DNA from 2 places in the Halalkalibaculum sp. DA3122 genome. Region 1 is predicted to be linked to the other one. Evidence: riboswitches for the same ligand, from Rfam matches in the RefSeq annotation. Region 1 holds a riboswitch; the other holds the start of a gene.
The links. A riboswitch is a leader RNA that binds a small molecule or an ion and turns the genes downstream of it on or off. The one in region 1 is predicted to bind thiamine pyrophosphate.
Positions count from the first base shown of each region.

Region 2: linked by a shared signal. The riboswitch ahead of ACG2F4_RS07635 (TonB-dependent receptor) and the one ahead of ACG2F4_RS07290 (magnesium transporter) in region 1 are both predicted to bind thiamine pyrophosphate.

Region 1 covers NZ_JBINJF010000007.1:166,912-172,692, forward strand. The annotation lists gene ACG2F4_RS07270 (PRC-barrel domain-containing protein) at 1-130, opposite strand, end outside; gene ACG2F4_RS07275 (hypothetical protein) at 230-832, opposite strand; gene groL (chaperonin GroEL) at 972-2,606, opposite strand; gene ACG2F4_RS07285 (phosphoribosyltransferase) at 2,735-3,385, opposite strand; gene ACG2F4_RS07290 (magnesium transporter) at 3,625-4,608, opposite strand; TPP riboswitch at 4,611-4,706, opposite strand; gene ACG2F4_RS07295 (L,D-transpeptidase) at 5,691-5,781, shown strand, end outside.
Region 2 covers NZ_JBINJF010000008.1:76,261-82,041, reverse strand. The annotation lists gene ACG2F4_RS07640 (M28 family peptidase) at 1-1,093, opposite strand, end outside; TPP riboswitch at 1,369-1,464, shown strand; gene ACG2F4_RS07635 (TonB-dependent receptor) at 1,606-4,008, shown strand; gene ACG2F4_RS07630 (DMT family transporter) at 4,060-5,001, opposite strand; gene ACG2F4_RS07625 (DUF2911 domain-containing protein) at 5,077-5,625, opposite strand.

The sequences.
Region 1 (5,781 bases):
GATGCATTTTACCCACGAAATCCGCATAGCATAACATAATATAGAGTATCATCCCATCCCCCGGGTCAATCATGATATTTTGAATAACTCCGACATCCTCTCCATCCCTGTTCTTTACTTTCCTTCCCATGATATTCGTTACTAATTGAATAGAACTCCTCATCACATTTTCCCTTTCGATATTATTTCACCCTATCACCCTATTTGGGGGGGGGTGGGATATGAACGACTACTTCAACAATTCATCTTGCACATTTATGATTTTGTGGCGACACCGAGCAACCCAATGGGACTCCTTTTTGATAAGTTGCTTATCCTTTAAGGCTTTTTTCAAGATCCATCTGATGTTCGGATCATTTGATAACAGCCAATGTTCAAACATCGGCTTTCCCTGCTCCGGGCAAGCAAGGATGGCACTGCTCCAGTAATAACCCAATGCTTTTTTCAATAATTTATATTCCCGGGTAGATGCTTTCGCTCCGGCAATACTGTTCATTGCTTTTTCAAGTAAGTGGAAAGTCTCTCTTGCATAACTGGGATCCCGTAAAAATTCCTCCCTGCAAATACTCGTTAGGATTGCTCTTTGTTCATACATATTTCCATTAATCCAGTCTTTGCCGATAATAAACAATTGGCCCAAATCATGTTTCCCAATAATCTGTAGTGCTTTTTTTACGGCCTCCCGAATTCGCCAGCGTTCATCGGAAGCGGCTCTTCGTAAGAGCTCAACGGCATTTTCCTTCCCTTCAATGACTAGTCGTCCCAGGCCCAACACGCCACAAAAAGTCAGGAACTCTTTAGGGGAGTTCTGTGGGGCATCTTTCTCCGACATAGATGCGTATTCCTGAATTACATGTATGCCATCCATATTGCTAAGGTTAAATATGGTAAATCGTTACTCACATCTTATTCGAAATATATTGCAAGCGATGTAGATGAATAAGGTACCCAAAAAACCGATTACTCCTGTTTTACTCTAGCATACCATCTTCCAGGGCGGCTTCATCACGGAAGCTTTTGGGCTTTTCTTCGACTTCAGTCATCGTCGCTTCGGTAAGCAGTAGTGTCCCGGCCACCGATACGGCATTTTCGAGCGCGATTCGAACCACTTTGGTCGGGTCGATAATACCGGCTTTATACAGGTCGACAAACTGGTTTTGCGCGGCATCAAAACCATAGTTCCCATCCCCGGCCATCATCTTTTCAACGATTACCCCGTCATCGACTCCCGAATTTTCAGCAATCTGCCGGGCGGGTGCTTCCAAAGCCCTCCGCAATATGAGGATACCCGTTTTTTCATCTCCCTCTGTTTTTTTGGCCTCTTCCTCAACGGCATTAGTTGTTCTCAACAAGGCCAGGCCGGCACCCGGTACGATCCCCTCTTCAATGGCCGCCTTGGTGGCGCTGATGGCATCTTCGAAAGCTTCTTTCCGGCTTTTGAGCTCCGTTTCGGAAGGTGCGCCCACCCGGATAACGGCGACACCACCCGAGAGTTTGGCCAGTCGTTCCTGCAGTTTCTCTTTGTCGTAGTCAGAATCTGATTTCTCGATTTGCCTGCGAAGCTCGTTGCATCGCCCTTCGATGGCCCCTTTATCTCCACCTCCGCCGATAACCGTTGTCGTATCTTTGTCCACCAAAATGCGCTGTGCCGAACCCAGCATCTCCGTAGTAATATTCTCAAGCTTCATGCCCAGCGATTCCGATATCAACTGCCCGCCGGTAAGCAGGGCGATATCCTGGAGCATGGCCGTCCGGCGGTCCCCAAAGCCCGGTGCTTTAATGGCCACGCAGGATAGGACACCCCGAATTCGATTCACCACAAGGCTGGCCAGGGCTTCCCCATCCACATCTTCAGCGATCACCACAAGCCCGGTCTGCTGTTTGGCCATCTCTTCCAACATGGGAAGCAAGTCTTTAATATTGCTGATCTTTTTGTCATACAGCAGAATTCGGGGATTCTCTATTTCAACTTCCATCTTCTCGGCATCTGTCACAAAGTATGGGGAAAGATATCCACGGTCGAATTGCATACCCTCTACGACTTCAACCTGGGTCTCCGTACCTTTGGCCTCCTCCACCGTAATCACTCCTTCAGGCCCAATTTTATCGATAGCCTCGGCCACCAGGTCGCCAATGGCACTATCGTTATGCGCCGATATGGTGGCCACCTGCTGTTTTTCCTTGTGTGTTTTTACCGGTCTGGAAATTTCTTTTAATGCCTCAACAGCAACGGCTAATCCCCGGTCCAACCCTCTCTTCAACTCGATAGCACTGGCCCGGGCAGCCACATTTTTGAGTCCCTCGGCAAAAATAGTATAAGCCAAAATTGTTGATGTAGAGGTCCCATCCCCCACCAGGTCACCGGTACACTCGGCAGCTTCTTTCAACACCTGAGCCCCTAGATTCTCTTCGGGGTCTTTCAGGTCCATTTCTTTTGCAATAGTTACGCCATCATTACATACGAGCGGTTTTCCCCATTTTTTGCCAATCAACACTGATTTGGATTTCGGACCCAGGGTTATGCGAACGGCATCATAAAGAGTGGTAGCTCCTTTCAAGAGTTTCTCCCTGGCTGAAGTCTGAAAAAGTAGTTTTTTGTAAGCCATAATGTTCTCCTTGTTAAATTCATTACTCAAATAAATTACGATAGGAAACAACAGATGGGTATAGGCTTTGAAACCAAACGGCATGTAAGAAATGTTCTTCTAGCTCATGTAAGGGAAATCCCTGCCAATTAGGCTGGAGAAGATTTTATTGTTTGATTACGCCAGTTACTCAGGTAGCGTTGCACAGCTTCATCACTAAGGTTCGTAAAATTACGATATCCCTGTGAAACGGCTGCTAAATATTGATATTTATCCAGTATAACCACTTCATCTGCTTCGGCCTCAAGTGCAGTGAGCCTGGTTAGTCCCGAAACCGGAGCTGCTATTACGATCTTTTTGGATTGGTGCTTTCGACACATTCTAAGAGCAGCAAAAATGGTCGCTCCAGTGGCAATACCGTCATCCACGAGGATGACTACACGATTCCTCAGGCTGGGCAGTTCCTTTCCATTGCGGTACTTCAAAATGCGTCTTTGGATTTCCTTATTTTCCTTTGCCTGAACATTGGTAATAATATCTCTGGTAAGATATTGGTTTGACCACGGGTCAAGGTACAGGCTTCCATCCTCTGCAAGTGCTCCAAAGGCAGCTTCGGGCTGTTGAGGATAGCCGAGTTTACGGGTGATGATTACATCAAAGTCGCATTCCAAGGCTCGTGCTACATAATACCCTACTTCCACTCCACCGCGAGGAATAGCCAACACGACAGGCCTTGCCGATTTGTATTTTTTGAGGGCCTTGCCCAGCTCTATACCTGCCTCTTTTCGATTCTCAAACATGACTGTTTTCTCCGATGAGAGTTAATCTATTAATGCATCAAGCTGCGCATTAATAACTTTAACTTCCTTAAAACGAGTTACCAACCCTATAGGTGCTTCTACCAAATGGTTGAGAGGGGTTTTCCTACACAGGATATTCAGGCGAAACTCCCTTGTAATGGCCTGGCGTTGGAGGTTGAGGGTGGGGTACCGTCCAATAGCTATTCAGAACATGATGGCCGTGGTGATAAAAAAGTAGATCAGGATAGACAGCACGTCCTGGATGACGGTTGCGATGGGACCATTTCAAAGGCCGGATCAATATCAATCAGGTTGAACAGAACCGGCAGTACCATGGCAACTAATGTGGCCGTGGAACAGGCTGCAAGCAGGGACAGACTCGTTCCAAACGCCAGTTGTGGATCACTCCAGTTCCAAAGGAGAAATGGATATGAAATCGCTGCCAATACAATCCCTATGGTTATGCCGGTGAGCAACTCTTGCCAGAGCACATTCTTGATGGTCACTCCCACGGAGAGCCCACGTACAATAATTGCTTCCGTTTGCGTACCCACTGCGTCGGCCAGGTATACAATTCCTGGAATAAAAAAGGCAATGGTTAACTCTTCCTGAAGCCTGGACTCAAATCCACTCACCACCTTCGCGGCAATAAACGCTCCCAAAAGCCCAAGTAACAACCAGGGCAGCCGGTGCCAAAAGCGTTTGAAAATTGGTTCCTGCAGCGCGGTTCGTGCTTTGTTCGTATCCTGCAAGAATCCACCCACCCGGCTCAAATCCTCTTCGTGCTCTTTTAGCAGGACTTGTAGTAGCAGATAAGGCGGAATCAAGCCGATAAATTCTCCCTCTTTGTTTACCACCGCCAGGGCCGATTCCTTGTGGTGCACCGCGGTCCATGCCGCCACTTCCTGGTCTACTCCCGGTCTAATCGTCGGGGGTTCCTCATCCATAATATCTCTTGCCATCAAGTGATCACCAGCGGAATACAGATCTTCAATTCGTATCAATCCCACAAACCTGGGGCCATCACAAACAATGATATGGGAGGCACACTCAAAGGCTTGTTCTGTTAGTTTTTTCTGGATGTCGATGGCATCGAGATCGGGAGAAACAATCGGTACAGAGGTAGTCGCAAGATCGGTTGCTATTTGTAAATTGGACTCTATAATGTCTAGAGGAACGGGAGAAGATATAGCCACCGAATTGCGGTATATATTGGAGTTCAAATCAAAAAAGCCAACGGTTTCCTTGCGCCGGTATTACCCGGGTCAAGTTCAAGGGGTATGTTCTCAGCCCCAATAAAGGGGCACCCTCAACCACTGGCTTTCAATGCCGGCACTATTCAAGTGTCGGCAGAAGTTGGCCGTTTGTACACACTTTTGAGATTTCCTTGAACCGGAAGTTCTCGAAAAGAAGCCCTCGGCCGTTAATTCAGGGGTTGCCGTTAGCAACACCATAGTGCCGCTCACGACTGTACAAATTCAATATTTCAAAGACTCTCTTTAAGAACTATTGAAAATATAGAACCTGCCGATAAACCTATTTGTAATGTTTTTTCGTCAGCCAGTGTACAACTTTCACCTACACAAACAAATCAAAATAATGCGTTGTTTTGTTTAGACAGCCTTATCGAAATAGAAGAGAAGGATTTTTCATTGAGAGGTTTACTACCACATCCAAATGCATAGGCACATGATTGGATAGACTTAAAAATTCTATTTGGTCAGAGACCAGTCGAACTATGAAGTTTTCCACGGCCAATGGTGTCCAGAAAGTGATACAAGTAAGAGCCCCGCATGTAATAGTTCACTTTACAAAATTCCAAGGATTTATATCACACGCCTTGTCAATAAAATAAGCACTTCTTGATATCAAAATATTGTGAAATTTTAACCAGCAAGATAAACACCAATAAACATAAAGTTATGAACCGCTTAACTGTTTTGTTGTTTATGTACCACTTGATGAAGTGGGAAAAGAATTTATGCATTCATCGAGTTCAGGATGAACAGATGAGAAACCGATATCAGAGGATGGGGTGGTTTGCGAAACGTCTGCAATACCAGGGAAACCAATTAATGATATATCTCTGATATGAGATCAATCATATAGATAGATCCATGCACATGACAACATTCCGAAACATATTTTTTCTGTTAGTAACGGCTACGCTTCTTCTGATTTTCTACAACAAAAAAGAACCCACAGTTTTTTTTAGAATATTTCCGGAATCAAGACTTCTTCAAGCAACTCTCAGCCCCTCCACTTTTTTAAGGATACGGTAAAGGTCAAGGACTATTTTAAGGTGATGGACAAAATCGTATTTCGATTTGACTCATTGCTCACCTACCCGATTTCTGAGCACTTGATCATTCGCAATAAATCCTGGATGATCGATT
Region 2 (5,781 bases), on a different contig from region 1:
TTCGCATGCCGGTGCCGTCAAAGCCGTAATCCGGCGTTACGCCAAGGGTCACGCCCTTCATGCTAATCCCCTTCTGCTGTTCACTGGCCGGAACTTCCGTGAATGTAAGCTCGCTGCCAGGTTTGTCCAGCTGTTGTATCACGCGGCGCACATGCTCCAGCACCTTGTCCTGGCCGTCATAATTAATCTGCCCGGCGTCGTCAGTGGGACGGTGGTAGTCGCCGTGGGTACCGGTGAAGTAGTGCAGTACGGGAATCTGCTTGTTATAGAAGCTGGTGTGGTCGCTGGCTCCCGTTCCATCTGCCGAAGTCTCGATCTGAAGCGAGTCGGTGTTGGCTTCTGCTATGAGTTGCTCCCACCGCTCAGCGGAGCCGGTGCCGAAAATGAGCAGTTTGTTATCCTGCAGTCGCCCGATCATATCGAGGTTGATCATCGCCTCGACCTGCTCTGCCGGTACCGGCAGCTGGTCGACAAAATGCTGCGATCCCAGCAGGCCGATCTCTTCCCCTGAAAATGCAACAAAGACCAAGCTTTTTCGGGGAGAATTAACCGAAAAGTACTGCGCCAGTTCAAGAATGCCCGCCGTGCCGGAGGCGTTGTCATCGGCTCCGTTGTGGATCTGGTTCCGTCGCCGGTTGGCGAGCGAGCCGTATCCTCCCGTGCCGAGGTGGTCATAATGGGCGCCGATGATCATGTAGGAATCTGGTTCTTCGCTTCCGTTTATGATTCCCACTACGTTCCGGGAGAGAAGAGGCCGTTCCCGCTGCCGGGAGGTATCCCCCTGGGGCGGATTGTGGAGATGGTCTGTGGTCACGGTGAAAGGCTGAAAGTAGGTATCGTCTTCGCCCAGTGGTGCAATCCCGAATTGATTGAAGGCATCGGCAATGTAGTTGGCTGCGATCGCTTCCCCGGCCGTGCCTGTTGCACGGCCCCGCAGCGAATCACTGGCAAGAAACTGGATATGGGTCCTGATATCGCCGGGTTCAATGGTGGCGGAAAGTCGTGCCTGGGGCGCTTCCGGGGACGACTGTTCCGGTCCGCATGAAATAAAAAAGAACATGAATGCCAGTAATACCGGGGTTCTACCGTTCATAGCAACAATTGAGTTAAGCAGTACCTGAAAATCGGGAATACAGCATGAAAGTTGCAACAGTAAATCACTTTGTTACAATATAAAATGATTGGCAAAGACCTTTGCAGAACCTGCTATTTTGTTGGGAGGGAGTTGTACTGTCGACCTTATTGAGCTTTTAACGGGAGTACAACTCCCTCAGAACGAAGAAGTGAGGGTTTTGCAAAACCCTCTGGTATTTATCTTTGAAAGATTTTCGAGTAGCATTATATTTACGGCACATACAAATACACACTCACAATGGTTGGGGGTGCTTGCAACAGCGGGCTGAGATCATACCCTAAGAACCTGAACCGGTTAACACCGGCGTAGGGAAACCTGGAGTTCCCATGCTTCAGCACTTCTTGCAAGTTTACCTCCTCCTCTTATAAACAAATAAGATGGAGGATTTTTTCATGTTTACTCACATCACACGTTTTGCAGCAGGAGCGGTATTCCTGTGTTTTATTCAATTTTTTAACCAGAATACGGCCTTGAGCCAGACTGTCGCGGGGGCTGTCATCGATGCCCGGTCCAGCGAGCCCCTCGCAGGGGCCCATGTTGTCCAGGAGGGCACCCAAAACGGGACCACAACAGCCGCGGACGGCAGTTTTAAGCTGCTCCTGGTCGATGGTGGATTAAAAAAAGTCACGGTTTCATTTGTTGGCTACAGGTCAAAATCGATTAATATTGAGGAGCGGGGAGGCGGCGATCTCCGCATTGCCCTTGTTCCGGAATCGGTGATGAGCAGCGAAGTGTTTGTTCGGGCGCTGCGGGTGGATGAGGCCTCACCGATGGCCTACGAAAATATCGAGCGCGAAGAGATCGAAAAGAGGAATCTCGGCCAGGATATCCCATACCTGGTCAGCTCCACCCCATCGGTGACGACCACGTCAGATGCCGGGACGGGGATCGGGTATACCGGCCTGCGTATTCGCGGCGTCGATCCCACGCGTATCAACGTCACGATTAATGGAATTCCGCTGAATGATGCGGAATCGCATGGAGTTTTTTGGGTTGACCTCCCTGATCTGGCTTCGTCGGTGGAAAATATCCAGATCCAGCGGGGAGTCGGCACTTCAACTCACGGCGCGGGAGCGTTCGGGGGCACGATGAATATCCAGACCTCGACGATGACCCCCGAGCCCTATGGGGAGGTCAATACCGGCTACGGCTCATTCAACACTCAAAAAATAAATGTACAGCTGGGTTCGGGCCTGATGGAAAACGGCTGGCAGTTTGAAGGTCGCCTCTCCAAAATCATCTCGGACGGGTATATCGACCGGGCGACGTCCGACCTGAAATCGATCTACCTGAGCGGTTCCCGGAATGGTGAGCGAAGTCTGCTCAAGGTCGATGTGCTCTCCGGCGTAGAGGAAACCTATCAGGCGTGGAATGGCGTGCCGGAACCGGTGTTGAACGGGAATTCAGATCAGCTTGAAAGGTATATAACCAGTCTCGGCATAGCCGGGGAAAAGGCTGTACATTTTCGCAACAACGTGGGCAACCGGCAGTTCAACGAGTTTACCTACGAGGACCAAACCGACAACTACCAGCAGGATCACTACCAGGTCCACTATTCATACCAGCTGGCGGACCGCTGGAATGCCAACGCCTCGTTTCACTACACCTACGGCCGGGGCTATTACGAGGAGTTTCGCGACGAAGATGACCTCGCAACCTACGGTATCGGGCCGATTCAGATCGGCGGCCAGACCATCACCCAAAGTGACCTGGTACGCCGGCGGTGGCTGGATAATCACTTCTACGGGATTGTCTTTTCCACCGATTACCGGGTTGCGGATCGCTGGTCGGTAACACTGGGCGGGGGATATAATGAGTATGACGGCGACCATTTTGGCGAGGTGATCTGGGCGCGCTACGCCGGCGACAGCCGTATCGAGGAAACCTATTATAACAACAACGGGTTTAAAACCGACTTCAACATCTATGGTAAAGGTCAATACTATTTTACGGAAACACTGAGCGGTTTCCTGGACCTGCAGTTCCGTGAAATAACCTATGATTTTCTGGGCAAGGATACCCAGACTTCGGGGGGATCCGAGCAGATTGTTGATGTGCGACAGAGCGACCGGCTTGGCTTCCTGAATCCCAAACTCGGGTTGGTCTACCGGGTGGATGACCGGCAGCGGGTATACGCATCGTTCAGTGTGGCCAACCGCGAGCCTACGCGCGAAGAGTATGTCAACTCCACGCCGGAAAGTCGCCCCAGCCATGAAACGCTCTATGACTGGGAGCTGGGCTACCGCGCCTCATTCAGCACGTTTTTTGGAGCGGTCAACCTGTATTATATGAACTACAGGAACCAGCTTGCATTGACAGGCGAAATCAACGATGTGGGTGCCAGCATCCGTCAGAATGTCCCTGAAAGTTACCGTGCAGGTGTTGAGCTGCAGGTGGGCACAAAACTGTACCGGGGACTTGAGTGGTCCGGGAATGCCACGTTCAGCCGCAACAGGATTGAAAATTATACCTACTACCTGGGCGGACAGGAGGTGGCAACCTATGAAAATACAGCTCTTTCATTTTCTCCGGCTGTTATCGGAAATTCGGTATTCGGTTTTACCGAAGACCAGTTTTCTGCGGAACTGATCAGTAAATATGTGTCACGCCAGTACCTCGACAATACCGAGACCAAAAGCCGGTCGCTGGATCCCTACGTTTTGCATGATGTCAGGTTGGGATACCGCTTTGTCGACATTCCCTTTGCCCGGGCGGTACAGTTAACGCTCCAGATTAACAATCTGCTGAGTGAAAAATACGAGACCAACGGTTATACCTTCGGATGGGTGGCAGGAGAAGAAGAGCAGCACTTTAATTATTATTATCCGCAGGCAGGGCGCAATGCGATGTTGCAGGTTAAGATGGAGTTTTGAGTCTTGAAAAGGGGGATGGTGACACCCGGTTCACGTTTCCTGCAGTCTTTGCTACTCCTGCTTGGCGCTGGAAACCACGGAGAGTTCATCGTCCTCCTTCGATTTCGTTCTTCTTGTCCTCCGTGCATCGATAACCTGGATCAGGATAGCTCCCGCGATAATTAAAATACAGGCGATAATTTCGAAGAGCGAGGGATTCTGACCGACGGACAGCCAGGCGATGAGGAGGGCGGCGATGGGGACGAGATTCCCGTAGATTACCACCTGCGTGGGTCCAAGAGAGCGGAGGGCCCGAACTTTGACCCACTGCCCTACGCCCACCCCCACAGCCCCTCCGGCAAGGATGGCAATCCAGGTCCACATGCCCAGGTTAAGCCAGGGCTCCTGAATCAGTGAGGGAGATGCAATAAACAGATAGAGGCTGCCCCCGATGAGCGTCCGCATGGCAACCATGCTGATGGACCCGTATTTACGCGCCAGGGGCTTGATCAGGTGAAGTTCCACCACCGTCAATATCAGGGCGATACAGAGAAGAAGATCGCCGAGCCAGTAGCCCTCCACCATTAGTCCGTCGTAGGCAAGGGTAACGGTCCCCAGCCCCGCCAGGGTAACCCCCGCTATGCCGGATTTCCCCATGTTTTCTGTACTCAACAGGTATCCGAAACCGGTGCTGATAGCGGGTCCAAGGGCAAGCCAGATAGAAGCCCGTGCGCCATGGGTAAGGCCCAGTCCCTCGATACCGAGCCAGGGAGCCAGGGTGGCCCCGAATACAGAAACCAGCAGTAGCCGAAACCAGTCTCCTTTTTCAATCTGCGGGAAAAAACGGAACGGTTTATCTGCTACCTTGGCATCATAATAGCACTGGGTATAGAGAACGCTCAGCATCGCCACCCCGCCCATAAAAAAACGGGAGACGCTAAAGGAGATGGGAGCCATCTCCTTTAGCGCCACTTCGGCCAGGATAAAGTTGGCTCCCCATAGAAACGTAAACAGTAAAAGAATACCGTGATGAGATATAGCCTCACCAGAGGTGGTGTTGGTATCTTGTTCTACTTTTTTAATAGGACGTCAGGATGCTGATTCTATCGTAAAAGGCACTTTAATCGTACTCCAGTGTACTACCGCAGTGCCGGAGTCACTGGTAACATCCTCAAAGTAAAACATCAGTTGTTCTATGTGATGAGCCTCTTCCGGGGAAACCTTCACGCGAAGGGCATCCTCACTGCTGTCATAATCGAATGCACCCCACTGGTTGGGAACATTGTTGAATATGACGACCCATTCATCTTCACCAGGAACGGTAAACAGGCCGTATGTTCCGGCTTGCAGCGGCTCTCCCTCGATGAGGACATCATCGGAAAACGTGATGGTGGTGGCCTCATTCGCCCCGGTTCTCCAGACACTACCGTAGGGTTCCAGTCCGCCAAAAACCTGGCGTCCCTTTACGCTGGGGCGCCCATACGTAATGGTTACCTGGGTTGTTCCAATGGTTTGGCTTACCGAGGCGTTGGGACTTACTCTCGCCTCGTTGGTCGCCCGTTCCTGGGCAGAAGCGGAGTAAGCGAATGCAAACATCAGTGCGAACGACAGCGAAACAGATACTAAAAAGCTTTTCATTTTCATCTCGACATAAATTAAGTTTGATTTCCCATTAAGTAACATCCCATAAACAAGAATGGATAAGATTCGTTCTTACCATTGCGAAAGAGCGACCTGCGGGATCTTCCACAACGGAATAAAAAAAATGCACTCCTATAAAAGACAAAGAGTAAT